2 regions of the Peribacillus sp. B65 genome follow, and region 1 is predicted to be linked to the other one. Evidence: riboswitches for the same ligand, from Rfam matches in the RefSeq annotation. Region 1 holds a riboswitch; the other holds the start of a gene.
What was found. Region 1 has a riboswitch for cobalamin ahead of ACSR9O_RS11295 (ABC transporter substrate-binding protein). Riboswitches for the same ligand answer to the same signal wherever they lie in the genome.

Region 1 (4,216 bases):
GCCACAGCTTCTGATACGCCCAATAATAAAATACAACAACAGATGGTTGATCAGCTGCAGTATGTTAAAGATGAATATGGTATTGAAGTGTTAGCGGTTCGTGATGATCCAAGATATAGTTTTAATGTACTGGAATCATTAGAAACACATGGAATAGAAGAAACAACAAAAAAAATGAATTCAGTAGATAATCAGAAAGACGAAAGCTTTTGGAGACAATTTGAAAAAGAGAATAAATCATTGCATAAAATTGACTTAACAGATTACTTTAAAGTGAACGGTGAATTTCAGCCCATTATTGGTAATGTTATAATTTACCGGGACAATAGACATTTAACGAATACTTATTCTGAAAGTTTCGGACCTATTTTTGATGAAAAAATCAACGAGATAGGCTTAGATAGAAAGTAAGTATAGCTAAAGGGAGTTTTGTTTGGGTCTATTGGTTATCTTTATATGAAAAATCTGAGTTCTGTGTTTTACAGGGCTCGGATTTTTTTTTTATGAACTTGTCTAACCGCCCCATAAATCACAGAAAAAACCCTGTTACTACGCGGAAGAACCGCATTGTAACAGGGTTTTTAGTTAGCGTCCCAGATAGGAATCGAACCTACGACCTACAGCTTAGGAGGCTGTCGCTCTATCCTGCTGAGCTACTGGGACATATAAAAAAGTCGACGACTTATTTATTATATTTCTTATAGGCAAACTTTTCAAGCTAATAGCACATACTTATTAAAAAAAATCCTCATAAATGCTTAACAGGTCACTAAGCTCTCATCTTTCCCTTTTTTTCATTTAATGGAATACTTTATTAATCACTAGTTTTCTGGTACTATTTTACTATAAAAAAATTAGGAGAATGATAGTGGGGAAATATAGAGTATTAAGGATGGTTGCATTGCTGGGGATTTTGATTTTACCTGCATGCTCACAAGAGATTTTAGAAGGTATAGGCACAAAGACAGCTGCACCGATTGCGGAAGATGACATCGAAGTGGTCGAAGCGGCGGATAATGGGGCAGGGCAGGAATTGGAGGGCCAGATCGATACGGGAGACTGGATAACGGCCGAGCCCGCCGTCCAGCTTCCAATCTTGATGTATCACAGCATTTCTGAAGGTAATCGCCTTCGGGTTCCAAGTGAGGAATTCCGGTCACAGATGGCTTGGCTTCGGGAGAATGGCTACTATACATTATCTCCTGAAGAGGCATTCCTCGTTTTAACCGAGAATCGGATGCCAAGTGAGAAGTGTGTCTGGCTTACTTTTGATGATGGCTATACAGATAACTTCACGGAGGCTTTCCCGATATTAAAAGAAAATGATATGAAAGCAACTGTCTTCATGATCGGGAAGTCCATTGATAAAGGTCATCACCTGACTGAAAATCAAATGATGGAGATGAGCAGGAATGGGATTTCGATCGAAAGCCATACTATCAACCATTTGGAGCTGAACCGCATGACGGCAGAGCAGCAAGAGGCTGAAATGGTCCAGTCTAAGAAGCTATTCGACCGTATTCTCGACCAGGACACGACAGTGCTTTCCTATCCGGTTGGCCGGTATAACGAAGAGACTCTCAGGCTGTCAGATGAAGCCGGATACAAGATGGCAGTCACTACCGAACCTGGGGGAGCTTCAAGGGAACAAGGGATGCATGCCCTGCATCGAGTTCGGATTTCACCCGGTTTATCAGTCGATGGGTTTGCGTCATTGATTGAAAATGCTTCAAATCATTGAGCGTGGAAGGGTCATTTCGAACCTGTTCAGAAAAATCATATAATAATCGATTCTTACATGGTGTATAATGAAGGCAATGAAAATTATATACATATGAACGATTTGGTGTCGTAATGACTTAAAAGGGAAGCTGGTGAAATGCCAGCGCGGTCCCGCCACTGTATATGGGAGCTGACGGCTGTGTACCACTGTATGAAATATGGGAAGGTGCCGTCGACGATGACCATGAGCCAGGAGACCTGCCAAAACTCGTACACCTGTAACCTACGCGGATGGGAAGGTGTGTGGCAGACCCTAAGAAGTCCGTAGTGATATTGTTGCCATACAAGCACCTTCCGTTTAACGGGAGGTGCTTTTTGTTTTGGGGGCATCTTCCGGGATTATTGGGTGAAAGAAATTAAATAAAAAGATTGTGGGGAATGAAAATGAAGAAAATTTTTGGTCTGATATTGTTGATGTTGCTTACTGCAGGCATGATGGTCGGCTGCGGTGGAGCTACTGATGAAGGAAAAGAAAAGCAGCAAACGAAACATGCTCAACACGAAGCTTTCCCGATTACGATTAAAGATGCAACTGGGGAAAAAGTAACGATAGAAGAAAAACCGAAGAAAATCGTTTCGTTAATACCAAGTAATACGGAAGTGGTCTTTGCACTTGGTTTGGGTAAAAAGGTCATTGGTGTTTCCGATAATGATAATTACCCGGAAGAAACGAAAGAAATTGAAAAAGTTGGTGGAATGGAAATGAACACGGAGCTGATTGTCTCCATGAAGCCTGACCTTGTTCTTGCCCATGCATCAAGTGCCCATAATTCGAATGAGGGTTTACAGCAGCTTAAGGATGCTGGAATAGATGTCCTCGTAGTCAATGATGCACAAAGCTTTGACCAAGTCTATGAGTCTATTGAAATGATTGGACAGGCAACGGGTGAACATGACAAGGCAAACGAAATCGTTGCGGATATGAAAACGAAGCTTAAGGATATCGAGGAAAAAGCCAAATCCGTAAAGGAAGAGGATAGGAAGACCGTTTTAGTGGAAGTTTCGCCTTCACCGGAAATATACACACCGGGAAAAAATACTTTCATGAATGAGATGCTTACTATTATTTCAGCGGATAATGCTGCTGCTGACTTGGACGGTTGGGCAAAGATTGATGAAGAGTCGATGATTGCTGCAAATCCTGATGTCATCATTACAACTTATGGTTATTATACGAAAGATTCAGCAAATGAAGTGAAGGGCCGAAAAGGATGGCAAGACGTAAATGCTGTTAAGAATGGCCAAGTCTTTGATGTCCATTCTGACTTGGTGACCCGTTCCGGTCCACGCTTGATAGAGGGAGTAGAGGAACTTGCCAAATCAGTCTATCCGAACCAATTTAACAACTAAATGGACGTTTGCCTATTTGATTGCGTTTTTAATTTTGTTATTCGCAATGACGGTAGGCATTTCCTTTGGTTCGGTGTCAGTACCGATTCCCGTACTTTTACAAATAATCGGCAAGGAGATCTTTCATTTGCCGATTTCCGCTGATCCGGATGTGATGCTGACGAATATCGTGATGAACATCCGCTTGCCGCGTGTGTTGCTTGCGGGGTTGGTCGGGGCATCGCTGGCGATTGCGGGTGCGGCATTTCAGGGGCTGCTCCGGAACCCGCTCGCTGATCCTTACACATTAGGTATTTCATCAGGAGCATCGGTCGGCGCCGTATTGACAATATTCTTGAATATATCACTGCCGTTCATCGGTTTATACACTCTTCCGGCATTGAGCATTTTATGCTCAGTGCTCACGATGCTCTGCGTATTGACTTTTGCAAAAAAAATGGATCGATCGATGAAAGTGGAAACGATCATTTTAACGGGAATCATTTTCAGCTCGTTTTTAAGTGCCTTCATTTCATTGATGATTGCGCTGACGGGTGATGAATTAAGACAAATCATCGGCTGGCTGATGGGAAGCGTTTCAATGCGCGGATGGAATTATATTGCAATCATTTTGCCGTTTTTTATCATTGGTTCGTTGATCTTGATCATGAATACAAGCGAATTGAATGCGATGACTTTCGGGGAAGACCGGGCAAAACACTTAGGTGTGAATGTTAAGCGGCGGAAAATGTGGATCTTGATAGCCGGTTCGACATTGACAGGGGCAGCGGTAGCCGTTTCAGGGGCGATTGGCTTTGTAGGATTGGTCATTCCTCATTTTGTCCGAAAGATATGGGGACCTGATCATAAACATTTGCTTCCGCTGTCATTGCTGATAGGAAGCGGATTTTTAATTTTGGCAGACTTTGTAGCACGGACGGTCATTGCCCCATCGGAACTGCCGATCGGGGTTATCACCTCACTTATCGGGGCACCTGCATTTGCGCTGATTTTATTAAAGAGACGGAGAGAAGGGTAAAAACGAATGCTTGAAGTTAAAGGGTTAACAGGTGGATATGACAACAAAGCTGTTTTGGACTCTGTC
Region 2 (4,216 bases), 1.0 Mb from region 1:
TTCGCAACACGGATAGGATGACGGTAATGGGTGTAGTTAAGGTAAGGAAATATAAACAGCTGATACTGCCGAATACAACAGTGATCAAATTGGACACTGTACCGACGCTGTCATCGCTGATGAATATTTGCCAGTTCCCGACCTTCCAGGACCACCACCATATATTCGATATCGAAGTAAATTCGCTTGTGAAAGAAAAAAGGATGGTAATTGTTCCAGATAGTATAAAAAATCCTGGCAATAGAAGTAATTTCAGATAATAGGAAAGCGGGATTTTTGCCGCAAAAATGATTAAAGCGCTCATCACCGTAAAAGTGATGAGCGAAACGGTCATATCCCTTACCGTTAACGAAAACAGCAAAAGGGAAAGTGCAAAAACCATCTTTTCCAACGGATGAACATCCTTTAGCCCATTGAAATAGGCATATTTATCAATGAGTAACATGCTTCGATTTTTCTGTCAATTCTTGTTTGGTTTGCTTATTCCTTTGTCTCATCACGCCAATGAAGTATCCAATGAAACCGGCTCCGATTGCAGCTTGAAGCGCAAATAATAAGCTTTCGGTTTCTGCACCTGGCGGCTCCCATATACTGTTGAACCATGGCTTGTATTCCGGATGGATCTTAGTGATGGCTTCCTCAGCTTCGCCGTCGGCACCGCCAAATTCCGTTCCTTGTTGGGTGATTAACGGTATGGTTGCAAGAATGACAACCAGGAAAAGCAGCAGTAGACTTTTTTTCATATTAACGGGCCTCCTTAGAAAAAACTCGCAGCAATTTCAATTCACCTAGATTGTATTTTTTCAAGAAATTCATTACGACGACTGTCAATAACCCCTCACTGATGGCCAAGGGAATTTGGGTCAGGGCAAAAATACCTGCAAATTTACTGAAAGAGGCCATGAACCCTCCTACCTCGGAAGGAAAAGCAAGAGCAAGTTGAAAGGAAGTGACCACATAGGTTCCTAAATCTCCAAAAGCAGCTGCCAAGAAAACGGCAAGTGAAAAAGACCACCCCAATTTAGTTGCGCCCTTGAAGACAAAGTAAGCAATGAACGGTCCGCAAACGGCCATGGAAAATGCATTGGCCCCTAATGTCGTCAATCCTCCGTGGGCCAGTAAAACAGCTTGAAATAACAGAACGATGGAGCCAACGACACTCATGGCCAATGGTCCGAATAATATGGAACCCAAACCAACTCCGGTAGGGTGTGAAGAACTTCCCGTAACGGAAGGAATCTTTAGGGCCGATAAAATAAATACAAATGCGCCCGATAGGCCAAGTATCATTTTTGTTTCTGGATTTTCCCTAACTTTGGACCTAATGGACCGGTAACCCAAGATTAAAAATGGAAACGTCACGGCCCACCAGAATATAGCCCATTCAATGGGTAAAAAGCCCTCCATGATATGCATGGCCATTGCCCGGTTCGGGATAAAAAGCAATAAGATGACAAAATAAATAATTTTCCAATTGGTTCTTTTCATTCTTTCTCCTTTCAATACTTTTAAATTTTTCTGATCAATCTTGAGAAGAAAAGCGGCGCCCAACATAAAAAGCACTTCTCTCAAAGGAAAGAAGTGCGTAATGAACAGGAATTTTGCAGCATGAAGCAATCATGGGCCATTCTGCCTGATCCGCACGCCCATCCTCGTAGGCTGAAACAGTTTCACGTTTCATGGCAGGTCTCCTGGCTTTGGTTCATCATCCCATTACATCCTTCCCATCTCATTTGACAGTGGATTAAAGTTAAAGTAATAGGACTTCCCTTTACAGTGGCGGGACCGCTCCGGATTTTCACCGGCTTCCCTTTTAAGTTGAATTCCGAGAAATTCAACACCATAAAACTTATGTAATTATTTTGAAAATTCTCGTATAGTGTACCATAAAGAAATAATTTCAGCTACACTATCTTTTTTTTTCGGGACGGATTTTGTTGCAAGGAAAGGATTTTAACTGGTTTTACACTATTAAACTTTTCTAAACAGTCGGAATAAACTATTGAATTTTGATAAAGTTGTTATATGATAGATTAAGTTAGTTAGAAATGTATAATAAAACCAAATATTTCATTTTAAAAGTGCCCTTGTGTGAATAAGCAAGGGATAATAGGGAAATCGGTGAAAATCCGATGCAGCCCCCGCTACTGTAAACGCTGATGAAATTGTCGATAGCCACTGGCATGATGCCGGGAAGGGACAAAGTAAAATGAAGCGTAAGCCAGGAAACCTGCTTTTAAAATTGCATGATACTTTTCGGAGGGAAAGGTAGAAGGACTATGACGATTTTGGAAGGATTTGGCATGTTTGCCTTTGGCTTCTCATTCATATAGTTTTTTTAAAACCTTGACTCTAATGTTAAGGTTTTTTATTTTGCCTTTTCCCTGAACTCAGGAGGAAGAAGATGACTACTTGGAACTTGATGGGTACAAATACGCATCTGTTGATTTGTAATGGGAGCAGCTGCATGAAAAAGGGCGGGGAAGAAGTAACCCAAGCGATTCGCGATGAAATTACTTCAAAGGGACTTGATTTGAAAATCCATACAACCAGGACACGCTGTAACGGAAGATGTAAGGATGCCTGCGTTGTGATTGCCTATCCCCAAGGAAACTGGTATCGAGTGGAAACGCCTGAATTCGGTCGGCAAATCGTCAGTAATATCGATGATGGTGAATTTGTTCCACAGATGATCTATCAATTCAATGATGGGGAAATGACCCCTAATCCAGATTTTCCTGCTCATACGGGTATTTCAAAGAACAAAGCGTAAAAGGAGATGTCTTAATGAGTACAAACGGTAAATTATTCGTCGTGGGCTTTGGGCCCGGGAATTTTGAACACATTACCAAACGTGCCGTCGAAGCCCTTCAAGAAAGTGACTACATCATTGGTTATAAAACTTATGTTGAACTCATTCAGGGATTGCTTACAGATCAAACGATCATTAGTACGGGGATGACTGAAGAAGTATCACGTGCACAGGAAGCAGTGAAACAAGCGGAGCTGGGAAAGAAAGTGGCGGTGATTTCCAGTGGGGATGCCGGAGTTTACGGGATGGCAGGGTTGGTTTATGAAGTATTGATTGAGAAAGGCTGGAAAGAAGAAACTGGAGTGGGCATTGAAGTCATTCCTGGCATTTCTGCAATCAACTCATGTGCGTCTTTACTCGGGGCACCAGTCATGCACGATTCGTGTACGATCAGCCTCAGTGATCATTTAACTCCTTGGGAACTGATCGCTAAAAGGGTTGAAGCAGCTGCAATGGCAGACTTTGTCATTGCACTTTATAATCCGCGCAGCGGCAGGCGGACCCGGCAAATTGTTGAAACACAGAAAATTCTCCTTCGCTACCGCTCGCCGGATACACCTGTCGGGTTGGTGAAAAGTGCTTATCGCGATAGGCAGGATATTGTCATAACCAATTTGCAGGATATGTTAAATCACGATATTGGAATGTTGACCACCGTCATTATCGGTAATTCATCCACCTTTTTATATGATGACAAAATCATCACACCAAGAGGCTATCAGAGAAAATATACTTTGAATTCGGAAAAGCAAACATTGAAGCCGCATCAGCGACTGCAAAAAGAAGCGGAACCGTGGGCATTAGATCAAGAGGCCTTAACCGAGTCCGCTGGAGGAGTTGGATTACTTACAAAAGCACCAGAAAAGAAGCCAGCTTCCTTTGAAATGGCAATGGAGGCCCTGTCAAGAGTCAAGGGTCAAACCGTTAAGCAATCCATTCAGCCGATTGTTCAGCAAAAAATGGAGTCGGTATTCGAACTTGCCGTTAGTCCAGGTGTGGCGAATAAACAATTCACTCCCAAACAAATGATGACACTTGCGGAAGTTGTTGGGGAAAAGGGAACGATGGAATACACGCCAAATCATAAAATCGTCTTAAAGATTCCGACAACGGATCCGGAAGTCATAACGGGGAAATTGCAATCAGCAAACTTTCTTTTGTCGCCGATTGGAGATGTACTGACATTAAAAGCCTGTGATTTCTGTGATGGTGAAAAAGCGGAATCCATTCCTTATGCGGACGAAATACACCGGGTGCTTGGCGGAATGAAAATGCCCAAGGAACTGAACATCGGTTTTAATGGGTGTGGGATGGCTTGTTATAGTGCTGTGATGGATGACATCGGGATTGTCTTCCGAAAAGGGAAGTTCGACTTATTTCTTGGAGCTAAACCGGTTGGAAGAA

Region 2: it holds a riboswitch for cobalamin, as region 1 does, so the genes downstream of both, ACSR9O_RS06390 ((2Fe-2S) ferredoxin domain-containing protein) here and ACSR9O_RS11295 (ABC transporter substrate-binding protein) in region 1, are expected to answer to the same signal.

The regions. Positions count from the first base shown of each region.
Region 1 covers NZ_CP195840.1:2,307,093-2,311,308, forward strand. The annotation lists gene ACSR9O_RS11280 (acyltransferase family protein) at 1-411, shown strand, start outside; tRNA gene ACSR9O_RS11285 (tRNA-Arg) at 590-663, opposite strand; gene ACSR9O_RS11290 (polysaccharide deacetylase family protein) at 893-1,741, shown strand; cobalamin riboswitch at 1,828-2,002, shown strand; gene ACSR9O_RS11295 (ABC transporter substrate-binding protein) at 2,167-3,132, shown strand; gene ACSR9O_RS11300 (FecCD family ABC transporter permease) at 3,095-4,150, shown strand; gene ACSR9O_RS11305 (heme ABC transporter ATP-binding protein) at 4,157-4,216, shown strand, end outside.
Region 2 covers NZ_CP195840.1:1,311,420-1,315,635, forward strand. The annotation lists gene cbiQ (cobalt ECF transporter T component CbiQ) at 1-445, opposite strand, end outside; gene ACSR9O_RS06375 (energy-coupling factor ABC transporter substrate-binding protein) at 432-743, opposite strand; gene ACSR9O_RS06380 (energy-coupling factor ABC transporter permease) at 745-1,488, opposite strand; gene ACSR9O_RS06385 (hypothetical protein) at 1,523-1,681, opposite strand; cobalamin riboswitch at 1,665-1,860, opposite strand; cobalamin riboswitch at 2,063-2,252, shown strand; gene ACSR9O_RS06390 ((2Fe-2S) ferredoxin domain-containing protein) at 2,405-2,773, shown strand; gene cobJ (precorrin-3B C(17)-methyltransferase) at 2,788-4,216, shown strand, end outside.